DNA from 3 places in the Mesorhizobium sp. P2_E6 genome. Region 2 is predicted to be linked to each of the others. Evidence: predicted binding sites of a transcription regulator. Region 2 holds the regulator's gene; each other region holds the start of a gene.
What was found. The regulator PhoB, encoded in region 2, activates phosphate uptake and scavenging genes when phosphate is short. The targets are predictions, from matches to a motif close to TGTCATNNANCTGTCAT.
Positions count from the first base shown of each region.

Region 1: the regulator PhoB is predicted to act here: its motif matches at 1,464-1,480, upstream of AC1D08_RS23890 (PhoX family protein).
Region 3: the regulator PhoB is predicted to act here: its motif matches at 2,552-2,568, upstream of AC1D08_RS11160 (acid phosphatase).

Region 1 covers NZ_JBFUEQ010000010.1:47,584-54,335, forward strand. The annotation lists gene urtA (urea ABC transporter substrate-binding protein) at 1-706, opposite strand, end outside; gene AC1D08_RS23885 (hypothetical protein) at 1,007-1,414, shown strand; gene AC1D08_RS23890 (PhoX family protein) at 1,536-3,446, shown strand; gene AC1D08_RS23895 (GMC family oxidoreductase) at 3,556-5,127, opposite strand; gene AC1D08_RS23900 (Twin-arginine translocation pathway signal) at 5,173-5,703, opposite strand; gene AC1D08_RS23905 (VOC family protein) at 5,873-6,268, opposite strand; gene AC1D08_RS23910 (ribbon-helix-helix domain-containing protein) at 6,499-6,752, shown strand, end outside.
Region 2 covers NZ_JBFUEQ010000006.1:120,020-126,771, forward strand. The annotation lists gene AC1D08_RS16545 (PAS domain-containing protein) at 1-261, shown strand, start outside; gene pstS (phosphate ABC transporter substrate-binding protein PstS) at 774-1,829, shown strand; gene pstC (phosphate ABC transporter permease subunit PstC) at 1,897-2,880, shown strand; gene pstA (phosphate ABC transporter permease PstA) at 2,884-3,735, shown strand; gene pstB (phosphate ABC transporter ATP-binding protein PstB) at 3,732-4,538, shown strand; gene phoU (phosphate signaling complex protein PhoU) at 4,564-5,271, shown strand; gene phoB (phosphate regulon transcriptional regulator PhoB) at 5,291-5,980, shown strand; gene AC1D08_RS16580 (ROK family protein) at 6,135-6,752, opposite strand, start outside.
Region 3 covers NZ_JBFUEQ010000004.1:91,603-98,354, reverse strand. The annotation lists gene AC1D08_RS11170 (putative bifunctional diguanylate cyclase/phosphodiesterase) at 1-952, opposite strand, end outside; gene AC1D08_RS11165 (cytochrome-c peroxidase) at 1,172-2,404, opposite strand; gene AC1D08_RS11160 (acid phosphatase) at 2,657-4,195, shown strand; gene AC1D08_RS11155 (Lrp/AsnC family transcriptional regulator) at 4,234-4,713, opposite strand; gene AC1D08_RS11150 (RBBP9/YdeN family alpha/beta hydrolase) at 4,822-5,361, shown strand; gene AC1D08_RS11145 (DUF922 domain-containing Zn-dependent protease) at 5,364-5,960, opposite strand; gene AC1D08_RS11140 (hypothetical protein) at 6,070-6,558, shown strand.

The DNA of each region.
Region 1 (6,752 bases), on a different contig from region 2:
AGACGACGGCGGTCTTCTTGCCGGCCGAACCAAACTTCTTGATTGCTGAAACTTCGGTCTGCCAGTCGGAGAAGCCGAACGGCGTGTAGTTGACCATGATGTCTTCCGCCGCGACGCCCTTGGCCTTCAGATAGGCCTCGAGGATCTTGTTGGTTGTGCGCGGATAAACGTAGTCGGTGCCTTCAAGCACCCAGCGCTTCACCGAACCGCCATCCTCGCTCATCAAATAGTCGACGGCCGGAATGGCCTGCTGGTTCGGCGCCGCACCCGTGTAGAACACGTTGCGCTCGCTTTCCTCGCCCTCATACTGGACGGGATAGAACAGGATGTTGTCGAGCTCGCTGAACACCGGCAGCACTGATTTGCGCGACACCGAGGTCCAGCAGCCGAACACCGCGGCGACCTTGTCCTTGGAGATCAGCTCGCGCGCCTTTTCGGCGAACAGCGGCCAGTTGGAGGCCGGATCGACGACCACAGCTTCGAGCTTCTTGCCAAGCAGGCCACCTTTGGCGTTCTGCTCATCGATGAGCATCAGCATGGCGTCCTTGAGCGTCGTCTCAGAGATCGCCATGGTCCCGGACAGTGAATGGAGAATGCCGACCTTGATCGTGTCGTCGGCCGCCCTGGCAGGCGCGGACATCAACAGGCCGGCGGCAACGACGCTCGCCGAAAACATTTTTGTTATTGTCGAGAAATTACCCCTCATGCCTAACACTCCCAGGCTGGTTGATTGCACCGCAACAATGCAATGCAACCCCCGTGCCAATCGCTCAGGAGATGCCGAATAATGGGTGATAGTTAAACATTATCAGGCGCTTGGTATATTAGCTTTATGAAAACAAAGAAGACCGGTTAAAAATTGATTGAGAGAAATTTGCGCAGCGCACAAGGCGCCTGCCTAATTTTCGCCCAAATTGGCAATGTGCCTAGTTTTTGGCCTTCGCCGGCGGATGTTGCGGCTCGGCGCAGAAATAGGGCAAGCTCGCCCCATCAAACGAGCGACGTCATGGCATCCGGCATTTCACGCATTTTTATCGGCATATTGCTTCTGGCGGCAGCGACCGGCACTGCCCGAGCCGACTTCAGCGACGGTAAGATGCCCGACGGCATCTACCACTGCGAAGTGTACCTGCTTGGCATGTTCCTCGACCTCGGTGACATCACCATCAAGGGCAACGTCTACAGCGGCCCAGTCACCTTCGGGACCGCCCAGCAGGGCTACAATTACCAGATGGATGCAAACGGTGTGATCTCCTGGCTGGGACCGCTCGGCGGATATACGGCTGGCGGCAACTCGCTGTCGCTGACCCAGGCCACGCTCGACGGTCAAAGTGCGCCCTCCTTCGACATCATCATGAGACAGCCCGACGGCGCCTTCACCGCCTCGACCTGCACCAAAGGAAGCGGCCAGTAAGTTATTCCCTGGCAATGGCCGCCGCCTCGGCGGGCCTGCCTCTCTCTCATGTCATCTGGATGTTGCCGAAACTGGATAGGCAGCGGTGCGCCGTCACCATCCACCTTGAGAGGCAGACACAATGGCCAATTCACCGTCTTCATCCTCCCCTGTCATTCGCGACGTCATAGCCGAGCGCGTCTCGCGCCGTACTCTCCTGAAAGGCAGCCTCGCATCTGGTGCTTTGATTGCCGGCGGCAGCTTCGTCGGTTCGTTGTTTGCCGGAGAAACACATGCCGCGGCGCTTTCCACACTTGGCTTTCCCGAGTTGAAGCGCGTCTACGACAAGACCCACGCCGCCGCCGAGGGCTATGAGACCACGATCGTGGCACGCTGGGGCGACCCGCTCGTCGCGGGTCTGCCGGATTTCGACGGCAACAAGGTCGCTGCCGACGAGCAAGAGAAGCGCTTTGGTTACAACTGTGACTACATCGCCTTCCTGCCGCTGCCAAAAGGCACGGTCAATTCCGACCACGGCCTGCTCTGCGTCAACAACGAATACATCTCGCCCAATGTCATGTTTCCCGGCACGACCGAGGATGACGCCGGCAAGACGATGAGCAAGGAACAGGTCGATCTCGGCATGGCCGCCATGGGGCACTCGATCGTCGAAGTGCTGTTGAAGGATGGCAAGTGGTCGTTGGTCGAGGACAGCCCGCTCAACCGCCGCATCACCGCCAACACCGAAATGACCGTTTCCGGTCCGGTTGCCGGCCATGCCTTGATGCAGACCTCGGCCGATGCTACCGGCAAGAAGGTGCTCGGCACCAGTTACAATTGCAGCGGCGGCTTCACTCCGTGGGGCACCGTGCTGACCTGCGAGGAAGGTGTTTCCGACCTGTTCGGCGGCGATCCGAAGAAGGCGCCGAGCGCGGAAATCCTCGATCGTTATGGCTTCGACGGTTCCGACATCTATGGCCGTGGCCGCTTCCACGACCGCTTCAATCTCGACAACGAACCGAACGAGGCCAACCGTTTCGACTGGGTGGTCGAGATCGATCCCTATGATCCCCAGTCCAAGCCGGTGAAGCGCACGGCACTTGGCCGCATGTCGCATGAGGCGTCCACCGTCGTCCTCAACAAGGACGGCCGCGTCGTCGTCTACATGGGCGACGACGATTATTTCGAATACATGTACCGCTTCGTCTCGAACAAGGCTTACGATCCGGCCAAACCGGCCTCCGGCAACGACCTGCTGGACGATGGCGTGCTTTCGGTCGCGCGCTACGACGCCGACGGCTCCATGACCTGGCTGCCGCTGGTTCACGGCCAAGGCAAGCTTACGGCTGAAAACGGCTTTGCCGATCAGGCCGAAGTGCTGCTGAAAACACGGCTGGCGGCGGACGCGCTGGGTGCCACGCCGATGGACCGCCCCGAGGACATTGAGACCAATCCTGTGACCGGCCGCGTCTATGCGGTGATGACCAAGAACAAGAAGCGCGACCAGTCGAAGGTCAATCCGGCCAACACGCGTCCGGAAAACCTCTGGGGCCACATCGTCGAACTGATCCCGCCAGGCGGCCGCGGCGTGGACGCCGACCATACCGCCGACAAATATGCCTGGGATCTGTTCGTGCTGTGCGGCAACCCGAAGGACGCCGCGGTCGGCGCCACCTTCCATCCGGAAACATCGGACAATGGCTGGTTCGTCTGCCCCGACAACATCACCTTCGATCCGGCCGGCCGGCTCTGGGTGGCGACCGACGGTGCCAATGATTTCGACCTGCCGGACGGCGTCTACGGCGTCGACACCGAAGGCCCGGCGCGTGGCCTGCCGAAGCTGCTGTTCACTTGCCCGCATGGCGCCGAAGCGACCGGCCCTTGCTTTACCCCCGACGGCACGACCTTGTTCCTGTCGGTCCAGCACCCGGCCGAGGACGCCGAGACGCTCGACAAAGTGCAGACACTGTGGCCCGACTTCAAGGACGGCCAGTTGCCCCGCCCGTCCGTGGTCGCCATCCGCCGCAAGGACGGGCAGCCGGTCGGCGCCTAATCAGTCTGGTCACACAAAAAGGCGGAACGCGCGTTGCGCGTTCCGCCTTGCGGCCCGGGAGGACACTGAAATTGGCACCGCCCCGGTTACGGGGCGATGTCTTGCCGGCTCAGATCGTCTTGGCCGACATCTGCGCGGCGATGTAATCGGCCTGGCGGATCGCCAGCGACACGATCGTCAAGGTCGGGTTTTCGGCGGCACCCGTCGTGAACTGGCTGCCGTCCGACACGAACAGGTTCTTGATGTCGTGCGTCTGGCCATGCTTGTTGACGACGCCGTCTGCCGCCTTCTCGCTCATCCGGTTGGTGCCGAGATTGTGGGTCGACGGATAGGGCGGCGTCGGGAAGGTGCGCGTGGCGCCGACCGCGGCATAAAGCGCCGAGGCCTGCTTGTAGGCATGGTTGCGCATCGCGGTATCGTTCGGGTGATCGTCGAAATGCACGTCGGCGATCGGCATGCCGTGCTCGTCCTTCATGTCGGCATGCAGCGTGATGCGGTTCTCCGCGCGTGGCATGTCCTCGCCGACGATCCACAGCCCGGCCATGTGGTCGTAGTGGTCGAGCGCCGTGGTGAACGAGCGGCCCCAGGCCCCTGGATCGAGGAAGGCCGCCATGAACGGCAGGCCGAGCGACAGCGTCTCGAACTCGTAGCCGCCGACGAAGCCGCGTGACGGATCATGGCGCGCCTCGTCGCGGATGATGCCGGCCATGGTGGTGCCGCGATACATGTGCACCGGTTTGTCGAAGATGGCATAGACCGAGCCCGTGGTGTGGCGCATGTAGTTCTTGCCCACCTGCCCCGATGAGTTGGCAAGGCCGTCGGGGAATTTGCCCGACGACGAATTGAGCAGCAGCCGCGGGCTTTCGATTGAGTTGCCGGCGACTGCGACGATACGGGCTTTCTGCTCTTGCAGCTTGCCATCCTTGTCGGCGTAGACCACGCCGGTCACCTTGCCCGAGGCGTCATGGTTGATCTTGATCGCCATGGCGTTCGGCCTGACCTCGAGATGGCCTGTTGCCTCGCCCTTGGGGATCTCGGTGTAGAGCGTCGACCATTTGGCGCCCCATTTGCAGCCCTGGAAGCAAAATCCGGTTTGCTGGCAGGACAAGCGGTCGTCGCGCTCGACCGAGTTGATGGCCATGTTGCCGGTGTGGCATTCCTTATAGCCAAGCTTGTCGGCGCCAGCCTTCAACACCTTGAAATTGTTGTTGCCCGGCAATCTCGGCCAGTCATTGGTCCCGGTGACGCCCATCTTGGCTTCGGCCTTGGCATAGTAGGGCTCCATCTCGGCCAACGTGATCGGCCAGTCGAGCAGGGTGGCACCTTCCACTTTGCCATACGTCGACAGCGTCTTGAACTCATGCTCCTGGAAACGCAGCGACGCTCCGGCCCAGTGGGTCGTCGAACCCCCGACCGACTTGACGATCCAGGCCGGCAGGTTCGGAAAATCCTTGGCCACACGCCAGTCACCGGAGGTGGTGCGCTTGTCCTTCCAGGCGAGCTGGGTGAACGAATCCCACTCGTCGTTGACAAACTCCTCATATTCGTGGCGCGCGCCGGCCTCCAGGATGACGACGTCGACACCCTTCTGGGCAAGTTCGTTCCCGAGCGTACCGCCGCCGGCGCCCGAGCCGATGATGACGACCACGCCGTCGTTGTTCAGGTCAAATGCTGTTGCCATGGTTTCCTCCCATGATTTCTGTTTGCGGGTTCAAAACGACGGGGCTCAGAGCCACTCGATGTCGTTGAAACCGCGCGCGATGTAGCCGCCCTTGGAAAAGGACTCGCCCTCGTAGCCGAAGATCGGCCAGACCTCTTTCTGGTTGTAGAGGCTGACGACGAGGCCGCCACGGATGGCCTGGAAGAACGGCGTCGCCTCGATCTGCTTCAGCACCGCGACGCGCTGCTCCTCCCAGCCAAGGCCCCGGTAGCCTCCGTCCCCAGACTTCTTGTCAAGGTCGGCGATACCGTCTTCGATCATCGTCTTGTAGGCGGCGTCCTTGCCGGCCTGCTCGTCATGGCCTTTCACGGCGATGGCGTAATATTTGTCGGGAACCTGATCATGCGGATAGATGTCGCGCGCCATCTGGATCAGCGTCGCCATGGTTTCGGGCTTGAGCGCGGATGTCTCGAGCCCCCAGGCATGTTCGGGGCTGATGACCGCGCTGCCGGAAATGACGAGCAGCGCACCAATGCCACCGCGTTTGAGAAGCTCACGACGTGAAAGTCCAGGCTTCCCGTCATAGATCGTGACCATAATATTCCTCCCTGCTTGCTATTTGCGCCCCTTGAAGCGCGCCACAATCGACGTGCTTCAAGACCTTGTTTGTGCATCTCGTTGTCCCAAAACCGCTGCGCACTTTTGGGCGAAATGCTTGAGCGCGCCGTTGCTGGCGCCGCACGCGCCGGTGCGGCCGCATTGTCTCCTATTGGAAGCGGCCTCCTCGTTGCAGAACCTCGATCTTGTAGCCGTCCGGATCCTCGATGAAAAAGAAGCGGGCGATCGGCGAACCGTCATGGTTGAACTCGACGATCTTCTTCGGGTTGAGGCCGAGCGCGCCGAGGCGATCATGTTCGCTGTCGAGGTCGGCGATCGAGACCGCGAGGTGGCCGTAACCATCGCCGAGCACGTAGGGCTCGACCCTACCCTTGTTCACGGTCAGTTCGAGCTCGAACCCGGTTTCGGCGTTGCTGAGGTAAATGAGCGTGAACGTCTCGAAGTCCAGCCTGTCGGCAACATCGAGCCCGAAGGCATTCCTGTAGAAATCGACGGATCGGGCCTCGTCGAGAACCCGGATCATGGAATGAATTGCTTTGGCCAAATCAGTCTCCGCCCTTGTGTGGAGCCAATTATGGGCAGAGCGGGGAAAAGGTGGTGGCAGCCGGTTACCACGCCCAAAACCGTGAACTGGCGACGCGCTTTAGGGGACAGGGACGAAAGTCCGATTGCCGTTCCGGCAATTTTGCCAGAGAATGCGCACGGGGACAGGTCGAGCAGTATCAGACCGTACGCCTGCCCGCCCAAGACCAACAAGCATGGGAGGTTTGTCGGATGTGCAGGGTATTTGCGGGCCAGGACCCCGAAGGCTATCGCCAGATCAATCGGTCGATTCGCATTGACGGCCACTCCACCAGCATCCAGCTTGAGGCGACCTTCTGGGCGTTGCTCGATGAAATCGCCGAAAACCAAGGCCTGACGACGCCGAAATTCATCTCCAAGCTTTACGACGAAGCCATCGAGATCAACGGCGCCATTCCAAACTTTGCCTCCATGCTGCGCACCACCTGCGCGCTCTATTTGCGCGG
Region 2 (6,752 bases):
TGCATGATCCTGATGGATGTCTCGATGCCGGAGATGAACGGGCTCGAAGCCACCGCCGCCATTCGCCGGCTGGAGGAAGAAACCGGCACGCATGTGCCGATCGTGGGCGTCACCGCTCATGCGCTGAAGGGCGATCGCGAACGCTGCCTGGAGGCCGGCATGGACGACTACCTGCCCAAGCCGATCAGCCCAAGGGCCCTGCTCGAGAAGGTCGAGCGCTGGGTCGGCGCCAGCCGCCAGGCTCAGCGCAACGCCGGGTAAGGCCGGCGTTGCATCCGGCTTGCCTCAGCGGGGACTCGGCGGAGATTCGCGACCCCCCGCTGAGGCAAGACTATGGCGCGATCGCACCATATCCAAGGCGACGCCCAGTCGAGACAATGGCCACATTCAAATTCCGCTCTCCAGTTACGGGCGGGAGCAGCGACCGCCGGCATGAGACAGCGTCAACCTACCCCAACGGACCTGTTTTCGGCGATGGCCCGGCCACGACAAATGGCTGAGAGCAACGCGTTCCCGTCCGGATTTTCTTTGCCGAGGCGTCGATCGCGAAACCGCGGGTCGCTCTCGGTGTGAAACGGCGCAAGTGCCTGATTCCGGGCACAAAGCCGGTTTCCGCAGCAAGCGCCGGCCGGCCGGCATTTTCCCCGCCCTGATGACGCGTTACCGGGGTGACATGAAACTGTCATGCGACTGTTATAATCGAAGGCTATTGGCCTCAGCGGGCGCCGAGAGGATGGCGCCGAGAGACCATCTTCCGAACAGGAGCAGGCCACATGAGACATTTCATCCGCTCAGCGGTCGTTGCGATTGCAATGGCCACAGCGTCTACCTTCACCCTTTCTGCAGCCATGGCCGCGGACCTTTCCGGCGCCGGCTCGACCTTCATCTATCCGGTGTTCGCCAAGTGGGCCGACACCTACAAGAAAGACACCGGCGTCGGCCTCAACTACCAGTCGATCGGTTCGGGCGGCGGCATCAAGCAGGTCATCGCCAAGACCGTGACCTTCGGCGCCACCGACAAGCCGATGTCAGATGCCGATCTGGAAAAGAACGGCCTCGTGCAGTTCCCGATGGTGATGGGCGGCATCGTGCCGATCGTCAACCTGACGGGCGTCAAGCCGGGCGAACTCATCCTTGACGGCAAGACGATCGCGCAGATCTACCTTGGCGCCATCACCACCTGGGACGACGCCGCGATCAAGGCGCTGAACCCGACCCTGACCCTGCCGTCGACGGCGATCGCCGTCGTCCACCGTTCGGACGGCTCGGGCACGACCTTCAACTTCACCAACTATCTGGTCAAGCTGTCCCCCGACTGGAAGGACAAGGTTGGTTCGGACACCGCCGTCGAATGGCCGACCGGCGTCGGCGCCAAGGGCAGCGAAGGCGTTGCCAACACCGTCAAGCAGACCGACGGCGGCATCGGCTACGTCGAGTATGCCTACGCCAAGCAGAACAACCTGTCGTACTCCAAGATGTTGAATGCCGCGGGCAAGGTCGTCGAGCCGTCGCTCGAATCCTTCGGCTCGGCTGCTTCGAATGCCGACTTCAAGGGCGCGAAGAACTTCAACGTCATCATCACCAACGAACCCGGCGATACCACCTGGCCGATCGCTGCTTCGACCTGGGTGCTGATCCACAAGTCCCCCGACGATGCTGCCGCGACCGGCGAAGCGCTGAAGTTCTTTGCCTGGGCCTACAAGGACGGCAAGGAAACCGCCAAGGGTCTCGACTACGTCTCGATCCCCGACAGCGTCGTCGACCTGATCAAGGCTTCGTGGAAGGCCGACATCCAGGCTGACGGCAAGCCCGTCTACGTCGGCGAATAACGTCCCTTGGAAGGAGCGCCGCGCCGCGGCGCTCCTTTTCCCTTAACTCAAAAAAGCCGAGCTTCACATGAGTGGTGTCCAGGAAGCCTTGCCAGCCATTCGAGGTTCGCGCGACGCGACTGTCAGACGTTTCGCGCTGACCGACGCGATCTTCCACGGAATGACCCGTGCCGCAGCCATACTGGTGCTGGTCTTGCTCGGCGGTGTTGCGATCTCGCTGTTTGCCGGGTCCTGGCAAGCCCTGTCGACCTTCGGCTTCTCCTTCCTGACTAGCGAAAGCTGGAATCCGGTGACCGAGAAATTCGGCGCGCTGGCGCCGATCTATGGCACCATCATCACGTCCGCCATCGCCATCCTGATTGCCGTGCCGCTCGGCATCGGCATCGCCATCTTTCTCACCGAGCTTTGCCCGCGCCCGCTGCGGCGTCCGATCGGCATGGCGGTTGAGCTGCTCGCCGGCATCCCCTCGATTATCTACGGCATCTGGGGCCTGTTCGTGCTGGCGCCCTTCCTGCAGACGACCGTGCAGCCCTTCATCATCAACGTGTTCCATGGCATTCCCGGCCTCAACAGCCTGTTTGCCGGTCCGCCCTACGGCATCGGCCTTTTGACGTCGTCGCTGATCCTTGCCATCATGGTGCTGCCGTTCATCACCTCGATCACCAAGGACGTCTTCGACACGGTGCCGCCGGTGCTGAAAGAGTCCGCCTACGGCATCGGCTGCACGACCTGGGAAGTGACCCGCCGCGTGGTCATTCCCTACACAAGGATCGGCATCATGGGCGGCGTCATGCTCGGCCTCGGCCGCGCGCTCGGCGAAACCATGGCAGTGACCTTCGTCATCGGCAACGCGCACCGCATCAGCACCTCGCTGTTCGCGCCGGCAACGACGATCTCCGCGACCATCGCCAACGAATTCACCGAAGCCGTCGGCGATCTCTACACCTCTTCGCTGGTGGCGCTCGGCCTGATCCTGTTCGTCATCACCTTCCTGATCCTCGCCATCGCACGCTACATGCTGATGCGCATTGACGCCCGCACGGGAGCCTGACCGATGTCGACAGCCACATCGCTTCATCAGAGCCGCAAGAGGAAGAATTCCGTGATGATGACGCTGTGCGTCGCCGCCGCGGGCATCGGACTTGCCTGGCTGGCGCTCATCCTCGGCGCGCTGCTCTACAAGGGCCTGTCCGGCGTCAATCTTGCGGTGTTCACGCAAATGACGCCGCCGCCCGGCGATGCCGGCGGCCTGCTTAACGCCATCTACGGCAGCATCGTGATGACCATTATCGGCGTCGTCGTCGGTACACCGATCGGCGTGCTGGCAGGCACCTACATGGCCGAATACGGACGCTTTTCGAAGCTCACCACCGTGGTGCGCTTCATCAACGACATCCTTTTGTCGGCGCCCTCGATCATCATCGGCCTTTTCGTCTACGAACTGATGGTCCGGCCGATGGGGCATTTCTCGGCGATCGCCGGCGCTGTCGCGCTTGCTATCCTGGTCATCCCGGTCGTCGTTCGCACCACCGAGGACATGCTCAACCTGGTGCCGAACGCGTTGCGCGAGGCCGGCACCGCGATCGGCGCGCCGCGCTGGGTGGTCATCAAGTCGGTCGCTTACCGCGCCGCCCTTTCCGGCATCGTCACCGGCATATTGCTGTCGATCGCCCGTATCTCCGGCGAGACGGCGCCACTACTCTTTACGGCGCTCAACAACCAGTTCTGGTCGAGCAATCTCAACGCGCCGATGGCCAGCCTGCCTGTGACCATCTTCCAGTTCGCTCTCAGCCCTTACGAGGAATGGCAGCAACTGGCCTGGACCGGTGCACTCATCATCACATTGACGGTTCTCGCGCTCAGCATCTTTGCTCGCAGCCTGACCGGACGCAGAGAGGACAAATGAGCCAGATGTTGTCTCCAGACATGACGATCGCCGCCGAGGCAATTGCCGGCAAGGCCAAGATCGAGGTCAAGAACCTCAACTTCTACTACGGCCAGAGCAAGGCGCTGAAGGACATCACGCTGTCGCTGCCCGAGCGCAGCGTCACCGCCTTCATCGGACCTTCGGGCTGCGGGAAGTCGACGCTGCTGCGCGTCTTCAACCGCATCTACGAGCTCTATCCCAAGCAGACCGCCGAGGGCCAGGTGCTGCTCGACGGCCAGAACGTTCTCGACCGCTCGCAGGACCTTAACCTGCTGCGGACCAAGATCGGGATGGTGTTTCAGAAGCCAACGCCGTTCCCGATGTCGATCTATGAAAACATCGCCTTCGGCGTCAGGCTCTACGAGAAGATCAGCAAGTCCGAGATGGACGGCCGTGTCGAGCAGGCGCTGAAGCGCGCCGCACTGTGGACCGAAGTCAAGGACAAGCTCAACGCCAGCGGCCTCAGCCTCTCCGGCGGCCAGCAGCAGCGACTCTGCATCGCCCGCACCGTGGCGGTGAAGCCGGAAGTCATCCTGCTCGACGAGCCGGCCTCTGCGCTTGACCCGCTGTCGACCGCCAAGATCGAAGAGCTGATCGACGAGTTGCAAGCCGACTACACGATCGTCATCGTCACCCACAACATGCAGCAGGCGGCGCGCGTGTCGAAGCAGACGGCCTTCATGTATCTGGGCGAACTGGTCGAGTTCGACCGCACCGAGAAGATCTTCACGTCGCCCCGCGAGAAGCGCACGCAGGACTACATCACCGGCCGCTTCGGCTGAGCTCAGGCATACGAGGACTAAGATCATGGGCGAACACACAGTCGCTTCTTTCGACGAGGATCTCGGACAGATCAGCAGGCTGATCCGCGACATGGGCGACCTCGCCGGCTCGATGGTCGGCGGCGCCACCAAGGCGCTGTTGAATTCCGACAACGCCCTGGCGCAGCGCGTCGTCTCCGACGATGCGATCATGGACGCGCGCCAGCGCGAGCTCGACGACCGCGCCATCACACTGATCGCCAAGCGTCAGCCGATGGCCGACGATCTGCGTCATGTCGTCGGTTCGATCCGCATGGCCGGCGACCTCGAGCGCATTGGCGACCTTGCCAAGAACATCGCCAAGCGCGTCGGCACCGTCGGCCTCAGCGTCACCCCGCGCGACCTGTCGCACTCCATCGACGCAATGGCGCAGCTGGTGCTGATCCAGGTGCAGGGCGTCATCGAGGAATATACGGCGCGCGACGCCGCGGCGCTGGCGAAGCTGCGCGCCGACGACGAGCGCATCGACGTCAAGTACACCTCGGTGTTCCGCGAACTCCTGACCTACATGATGGAAGACCCGCGCAACATCACCGCCTGCACGCATCTTTTGTTCTGCGCCAAGAACCTCGAACGCATCGGCGATCACGTCACCAACATCGCGGAAAATGCGTATTATGTTTTGACCGGTACGCAGCTGCCCGCCAATCGTCCGAAGCAGGACGAGACGGCGATGTCCGCGCCGGCGGCATGACGGCAGGGGTGACCAGTCGATGATCGCGCCACGCATCATGGTGGTGGAGGACGAGGAGCCGCTTGGCGTGCTCCTGCGCTACAATCTCGAGTCCGAGGGATACCAGGTCGAGGTGGTGACGCGCGGCGACGAGGCCGAAATCCGCCTCCAGGAAAACGTGCCTGACCTGCTGGTGCTCGACTGGATGGTGCCAGCAGTGTCCGGCATCGAACTCTGTCGCCGGCTAAGAATGCGTCCCGAGACCGAGCGGCTGCCGATCATCATGCTGACCGCGCGTGGCGAGGAAAGCGATCGTGTGCGCGGCCTCTCGACCGGCGCCGACGACTATCTGGTCAAGCCGTTCTCGACGCCCGAGTTCATGGCTAGGGTCAAGGCGCTGTTGCGCCGCGCCAAGCCGGAAGTGCTGTCCAGCGTGCTCAAGGTCGGCGACATCGTGCTCGATCGTGAATCGCACAGGGTCTATCGCAAGAAGAGCGAGATCCGGCTCGGACCGACCGAATTCCGCCTGCTCGAATTCATGATGCGCCATCCCGGCCGCGTGTTCTCGCGCAGCCAGCTGCTCGACAATGTCTGGGGCGAGACGATCTACATCGACGAACGCACGGTCGACGTGCATGTCGGCCGGCTGCGCAAGGCGGTCAACAATGGCCGCATGCCCGATGTCATCCGCACCATTCGTGGGGCGGGCTACGCAATCCGGGAAGATTAGGGATCTGCTGATATTCAGGTGATGCCGGCCTGCGAACGGCAGTCTCCTGCGCTTCCGGTACTCACGGATCCAAATGTCCGCTCCGTTCCGGTTCTCGGAACCCGCCATTCTCGACTCGGCCTAACCTGAATCTCAACGCATCCCGGCGCGTTATTCACGCAACGTTCTTGCCACCGAGGCCGGATCTCGCCTGCGTGCCGGGCGCGAAAATCTCCTGGTCTACGAAGGTCAGTGCCCGTGTGGCGCAGCCTTCGCGGATCAGTGGCAGTTCGTTCGGTTCGGTGTCGAAGGAAATCGATTGCGAATGCTGGCCGCCGGCGGTCTGGGCAATCGCCTCGCGCAATGCCGGCTCGATCAGGTCGAAGGCGGCGGCGCTGACGCCGACCATGGCGACGGGCGCCGGGTCGATCAGCGCGAACAGGCTGCCGAGACCGTAGCCGAGTGCCTCGCCGGCCTTGCGATAGGCCTCGCGCTCGGGTCCATCCCTCTCGCGGGCCGCGGTCGCCAGCGCGCGCATGTCGGCATCACTGACATCGGCGACCGGTTCCGCGTCCTCACTCATCTGCCTTGCGTTGCGCCAGATGGCGTAGTTGCCGGCATAGGCCTCGACGCAGCCGCGCCGCCCGCAGCGGCACAGCGCGCCGTGCGGCCGATGGATCATATGGCCGAACTCGCCGCCCGAGGAATGAGTGCCGGTGAACAGCTCGCCCTTCAGCACCAGGCCCATGCCGATGCCGTGCGACAACAGGATGGCGATGAAGTCGTCGCGGTA
Region 3 (6,752 bases), on a different contig from region 2:
GGGCGTCCATGTTGCTGTCGTATCTGCTGTTGGGGAAACCGGCCCAGAGACGCCAGGCGCTTCTGGGATCGTTGAGCGAGAGCGGGATGACTTCGGAATAGATCAGATTGGGGTCGGCCGCCGTGAAGGCACGGGAATCCGCCGCCAGGGCCGTCGACATCTTGTGCTGGTCGGATTCAAATCCGTAGCCTGAATTGACGATGACATAGTCGCTGCTCGGCAACAGTTTCCTAAGCGCCGAGGTGAGCATGATTGCCGAGACGGAGCCGCGCAGGCTGCCATCCTGGCCGAAGACCGGGACCGAAAGGATGAAACCGGAGCGATCCGCGTCATTGCCGGTGTGGATGAAATCTGTGTTGTCGCAGGTGATGAGCTCCTTGGTGCCGATGATCGGCACATTCAGCCCGTCAATGGCGCTCGAATTCGGATAGTTCGCCTTCAGCCAGGCGAGCTGTTTGGCCAGTTCCTGGTACTCATAGGTCTCGACTTCTTCGGCGGGCCGGGTCAGCGCGTTCTCGTCAAGCTTTGCGGACTTTGCGGCTGCAGCGTCGGACCGCGCCCTGGCATTCACGATCAGCTGGTCGAACTGGAGGATCGGCTCCTCGAGCTTTCCGGTCACGGCATCGAAGCGGTCGGGGTCGAAATCCAGCGGCAGGAAGTAGACCTCGGAAATGGAGACGTTGTTGGCGAGATTGTTGTAGATCTGCTGGATTGTCGCGCGGCCCTCGTCGCCGAGGTTGGTGCCATGCCGGTCGAGGTTTCGGACGCTTGGCAGGTAGCTCAGCGTTCGCACATTCTCGTAGACGGCCCGCAAGGCGTCTTCGACCGTCTTGGCGGTTGTCCTGGCTGCCGCCTGGGAGTTCTCGATGTAGCGTTCCTTGGCAAGCGCGAAGTTCCGCTGGGCGTCGATATGCAAGGCCGCCAGCATCGCTGCGCCGGTCACAAGGATCACAACAAATCCGACTGCTCGCCAGAATGCGTTCATCGGCGTCCCACCATCAATTGGTAAGGGATACCCCAGAGCAGTTTAGGAAGCGCTAATGAGTAAGCGCCAATAACCAATGCCCTTCCTTGCGGCCCCAGCGCCGCCACACACCAAATCCGGCAAGATCCATAAACCTGTTTTGCGGGTGCGAGAAAGCGGGATTGGGCATGCGCAAGGTCCAGGCAATCAGTTCGCCGGTACCGCCCCGGCCTGCTGATCGGCATCGGTCAGCGTTTGCAGGAAGGCGACGATGTCGTCGATTTCGGGGTCGGTCAGTGCCGGTTTGTCGCCGGGCTTCTTGCCGAAGGGCGGGTCATGGTTGAGGTTGGCCCAGTAAGCCTTTGGCAAATCGTCATTTTGCCGGATCGTGCCGTCGGCGTTCTTGGGATACCAATGGCCGGGATCGCTGTCGCGGCTGGCATAGAAGGCAACCGCGTCGCGCAGCGTGTGGAAGTAGCCGTTGTGGAAGAAGCTTTTGCGCAGCGCGACGTTGCGCAGCGTCGGCGTGCGAAACAGGCCGCAATACTCAGCCCGGCCATGGAAGTCGGTCCTGAGCGGCCCGCACAGGCCGAGATCGAAATAGGCGGGGTCGGCATTGGCCGGGATGGCCGGGTTGCGCGGCACGGCGACGGCGATCAGGCCGAAATCGGTGAATTGCGGCGGCTCGCCGTCATTGGCGGGTTCGCTCAGGTGGCAACTGGCGCAATTGCCCTTGGTTTCGTCCTCGAACAGCGCGCGCCCGCGCAATTCCTGCGCCGACAGCGTCGCCTTGCCGGCGAGGAAGGCGTCGTAGCGGCTGGAATAGGGATAGAAATCGGCGGCGCTCTGCTCGAAAGTGCCGAGCGCCTCGGCGGCGGCGTCGAAGGCGTCGTCCGGGTGGTCGAAAACGGTGTCGCCGAAGGCGGCCTTGAATTCATCGGCATAGGCGGTCTTGCGCAATCCGGCGGTGACGGCAGCGGCATCCTTGTTGGCCATCTCGAATGGCGACAGCAGCGGGATCTTGGCCTGGTCGCGGCCGCGGTCGGCGCGGCCGTCCCAGGTCAGGCCGCCGGTTGGGCCGTTGTCGACGCTTTCGTCGCCTTCATCCTCGGAATCGTAGAAATGCTCCGTGAAGGCTGGCACCGCCTGAAGGTAGCGAAGTGACGGCACGGCGCGCAGTCCGGGCTGGTCCAGCTTCGGACCGCCCATCTCGACCGGTGCCGCCGAGGCCGGACCGAAGGCATGGTGCGGATCATGGCAGGACGAGCAGGATTGTTTGCCTGAAGCCGACAGCGACGGGTCGAAGAACATCTTTCGGCCAAGCGCTGTCAGCGCCTGCGCCCGCGCGAAGGCATCCGCGCGCGACATCGGTCCGGGATGGACACTGCCGCTACCGGCGCTGACGGCGTTGCCGGGCAGGATGGTGGCGAGGCCAAACATCGATGCCGCGGCGGTCGCGATCATCAAGCCTTTCCATCGTCTTGCGGTCATAAGGTTCAGTCCGATTTGTTCCGCAATTAGGTCCGCACTGCAACGGATTGATGACCGGTCCACCCGCTCACGCAACCGTGTTCGGATGGGCGATAAATGTCACAAAGGTGACAAAGCATCGACCTAGCGTCCGAAGCCATGGCTCGTCGCCCCCAGCCATGCACTGCCCTCTAGCCATCACCCTAGCCATGAGGACCTCCCATGACGCGGTTCACGCTTTTCACCTCGCTTTGCCTGGCCGGCACGGCGCTGGCCTCGATTCCGGCTACAGCCAACGCAGCCCCTCCCGGCTTCGACAAGATCGACACCGTCGTCGTCATCTATGCCGAAAACCGCAGCTTCGATAATCTCTATGGCGGCTTCCCCGGCGCCAACGGCCTGGCCAACCTTTCGGCCGGCCAGGTGCGCCAGCTCGACCGCGACGGCAAGCCGCTGAGCGAACTGCCGCCGGCTTGGGGTGGTCTGACCGCCAAGGGCGTGACGCCGCCGGTGACCGAGGCGCAGACGGCCCATCTCAGCAATGCCAGCTTCGCCATCGACGACGCCAGCGGCTTCAACGAAAAGACCTCCGTCATCACCCGCGACCTCTGGCACCGCTTCTATCAGGAGCAGATGCAGATCGACGGCGGGAAGAACGACAAGTTCGTCGCCTGGGCCGATTCCGGCGGCCTGGTGATGGGTCATTATGACGGCTCGGTGCTGCCGATGTGGGCGGTGGCGAAGAAATACGTTTTGGCCGACAATTTCTTCCAGGGCGCCTTCGGTGGCTCCTTCCTCAACCATATCATGCTCGCCTGCGCCTGCGTTCCGGTCTATCCAAATGCCGACACCAGTCCGGTGAAGGGGCAAATCGCCGTGGTCGAAGCCGATGGCACGACGCTGAAGGTTGCCGACAACTCGCCGGCCTCTGCCCTCGGCGGGGCGCCGAAATTCGTCAATGACGGCGCCATCACGCCAGACTTCCACGCCGTCAACACAATGCAGCCGCCCTATCAGCCGAGCGCGAACAAACCGGCCGAAGGCGGCGACAAGGCACTTGCCGATCCGGCGCAGCCGACCACGCTGCCGCCGCAGCACGACATCACCATCGGCGATCTGTTGTCGCTGAAGGGCGTCAGCTGGGCCTGGTATTCCGGCGCCTGGCAGGCAACGCTCGACGGCAAGAACGCGACGCCTGTGCCGAACTTCCAGTTCCACCACCAGCCATTCAACTATTTCGCGGCATACGCGCCCGGCACGGCCGCGCGGGCCGAACATCTCAGGGATGGCGGCCTCGACGGGACCGAATTCATCAAGGCGATCGATGACGGTAAGCTGCCGGCGGTGAGTTTCTACAAGCCGCAAGGCAACCTCAACGAGCATGGCGGCTACGCCGATGTGGCGAGCGGCGACCAGCATCTCGCCGACGTCGTCTCGCACCTGGAGAAAAGCCCGCAATGGAGCCACATGCTGGTGGTCGTCACCTATGACGAGAATGGCGGTTTCTGGGACCATGTCGCGCCGCCGAAGGCCGACCGTTGGGGGCCGGGCAACCGCATCCCCGCCTTCATCATCTCGCCCTATGCGAAGATGGGTACTGTCGACCACACCCAATACGACACGACGTCGATCCTGCGCTTCATCACCGCGCGTTACGATTTGCCGGTGCTGCCCGGCATCGTCGCCCGCGACAAGGCGCTGCGCAACAACGACCAGCCGCCGATGGGCGATTTGAGCGCGGCGCTCGATCTCAGCCGCTAGGGCAGCTCAGGACCTCGGTGCGGCGAGCCCACAGTGCTCTAGCCGCCTGATCTCCGGATCAGGTCGCGGCCTATCCGCTTCGGCGCCTCGCTGCGCAGCACCAGCGCCGTGGTGACCGCGCCGTGGCGGGCCACCGCGTCGACGATGGTTTCAAGCTGCGCCGGCGAGGGGACGACCACTTTCAGGATGAAGCAATCTTCGCCGGTCAGCCGGTGCACCTCGGTGATCTGCGGCATTTCGGCGAACTGCTTGAGGCAGGGCCGGATGTGCTCATGCGTGGTGCGCACCCGGATGATCGCCATCATGCCGAGGCCAAGTGCGGCGGGATCGATCACCGCGGTGTAGCCGGCAATGACGCCGCGCTCCTCCAACCGTTTCACCCGCTCGGAGGTCGCCGGCTGCGACAGGCCGACCCGGCGGCCAAGCTCGGACATGCCGATGCGGCCGTTTTCCTGCATGGCTTCGACAATGGCGATGTCGGTCGGGTCGAGTGGCGCGCGCTCTTCGTTGTTTTTCATGGCCACCTTGAATCCATCGGAAATACAGAGAGTCTTCCGATGATTTCCCATTCCCGGGGCCCTGGCAAGACACCACCATGCTCCTTCAAGAGATAGGAGCAAGGCGACATGACGCATTTCATCATCCTGCCCGGCAGCGGCGGTTCGGGTCCAGCCCACTGGCAATCGCGCTGGGAAAGCGCCAATCCGGCGATGCGGCGGTTCCAGCCCTCGAGCTGGGACCTGCCGGATTTCACCGACTGGCTGGCGGCGCTCGAGGCTGCCGTGATCGAGGCGCCGGAGCCGCCGGTGCTGGTCGCGCACAGCCTGTCCTGCCTGCTGATCGCGCATTGGCAGAAGATCTCGCGGCGCCCGGTCCAGGCGGCCTTGCTGGTCGGTGTTCCCGATCCGACGGCGGCCGTGTTCCCGGCCTACGGCATGGCCTTTGCCAAAATTCCCGAGGGCCGGCTGCGCTTTGCCTCGCTTGTGGTGACCAGCACCAACGATCCCTATGGCACGCCGGACTATGCCGAGGCGAGGGCGAAGCAGTGGGGCAGCGGCATGGCCGTCATCGGCCCGTTCGGCCACATCAATGCGCAGAGTGGCCTGGGCGACTGGCCGGAAGGTGCTGCGCTTCTCGACGGTCTGGTTTCGGAGGCTCGAGGCTAGCGTCAGCCGCCATTGACCAGGGCAAGGATGAGTTTTTGCAGATTGCCGCCCTGGCCGAGTTCGATGCGGTCGAAATCGCGGCTCGCCTGCCGCTGTGCCTGAGACAGTCCGGACAGGCGCTTCGTCATCTCGGCGCGGATCTTGCTGCATTTGGGGTCGTCGGCGACGCTGAGGCCGACGGTCGCCGCTTCGATCTTGCGCACCATGTCGACAATGGTTGCGCCGTGGACCTTCTCATGGGCGCTGACGCCGGCAATGAAAACCTCCCAATTCTTCTGGATTGCTGGCGGCAGTGGCGAGGAGGGGCTGGGCAAGGTGTAGGTGATGATGAGCTTCGGCCGTGCCGAGACCAGCACGCAGGCTCCCGCTCGCGCCTGATAGTCCCTGGTCCAGGTCAGCTTGAAATTGGTGTGGGCGATGGCGCGGGCAATGCCGACCTTCGGTCCGTTGTCGCCGATCGAGCGGTAGAGCTCCGGCCCGGACTGGCCTGATATAGCGTAGGTTTCGACCTTCTCGACCGGCTTCCAGTCGGCATGGGCGGCGAGCGGCAAGCCCAACAGGGCGGCCAGCGACAGGCACAGACGAACACAGGCTCTCAACACCGCTCTCCGCACAATCAGGATGGCACGCCGCGACGGGCTATGCCACGGAACCGCTTTTCCTATAGAATGCCGATGGGTGAGGCCGCAAATGCCTGAGGGGGAAGTCATGAGATATCTGATCGTCGCGGGTATGGTGGCGGTGTTGCAGGCCGTACAGCCGGCGTTGGCCGCGTCCTGCGGCGGCTGGAGCGCTGAGATGGAGGAGGACGAGGGCGGCAGCGTGCTGACCGCCTCGGTCTGCGGCGGGCCGAAAGGCGGTGCGCATCTGATGCTGGCCTGTTTCGACACGCCGGTGCTGAGCTACGACCTCGGCGCCACCGGCCAGCAACTGGAGCCGGGCATCAGCGGCGCGTTCGACTTCAAGGCCGACGGCAAGACGGTGACGAAGACGCTGCAGCTCGAAGCCATGTACAACTACTTCGTGGTGAACCTGGCCAAAGCCGACCCGCTGCTGGATCTGCTGCGTGGGAAAGGCGATGTGCTGGTGAGCGCGGCAAAATACGGCCAGACCAGTTTCCCGCTGAAGGGCTCGAGCGCGGCAATCGGCAAGGTGCTGGCGCAGTGCGGCAAGGCTAAGGCTGGGGATGCGGATTGATTTGCCTGCCGGGTTCGTGGAGCCTGGTCGCTGAACCTCAAACGCTGGCCCTGCCCCTCATTGTCCTGCCGGACATTTCTCCCCGTATAGTGACGGGGAGAAAGGGGCAGCTTCAACGCCGGCGCTTTTTCTGCAACGCTGGCGATTGGCGAAATCATTGGTGACGGCGTCCTTCTCCCCGTCACTATACGGGG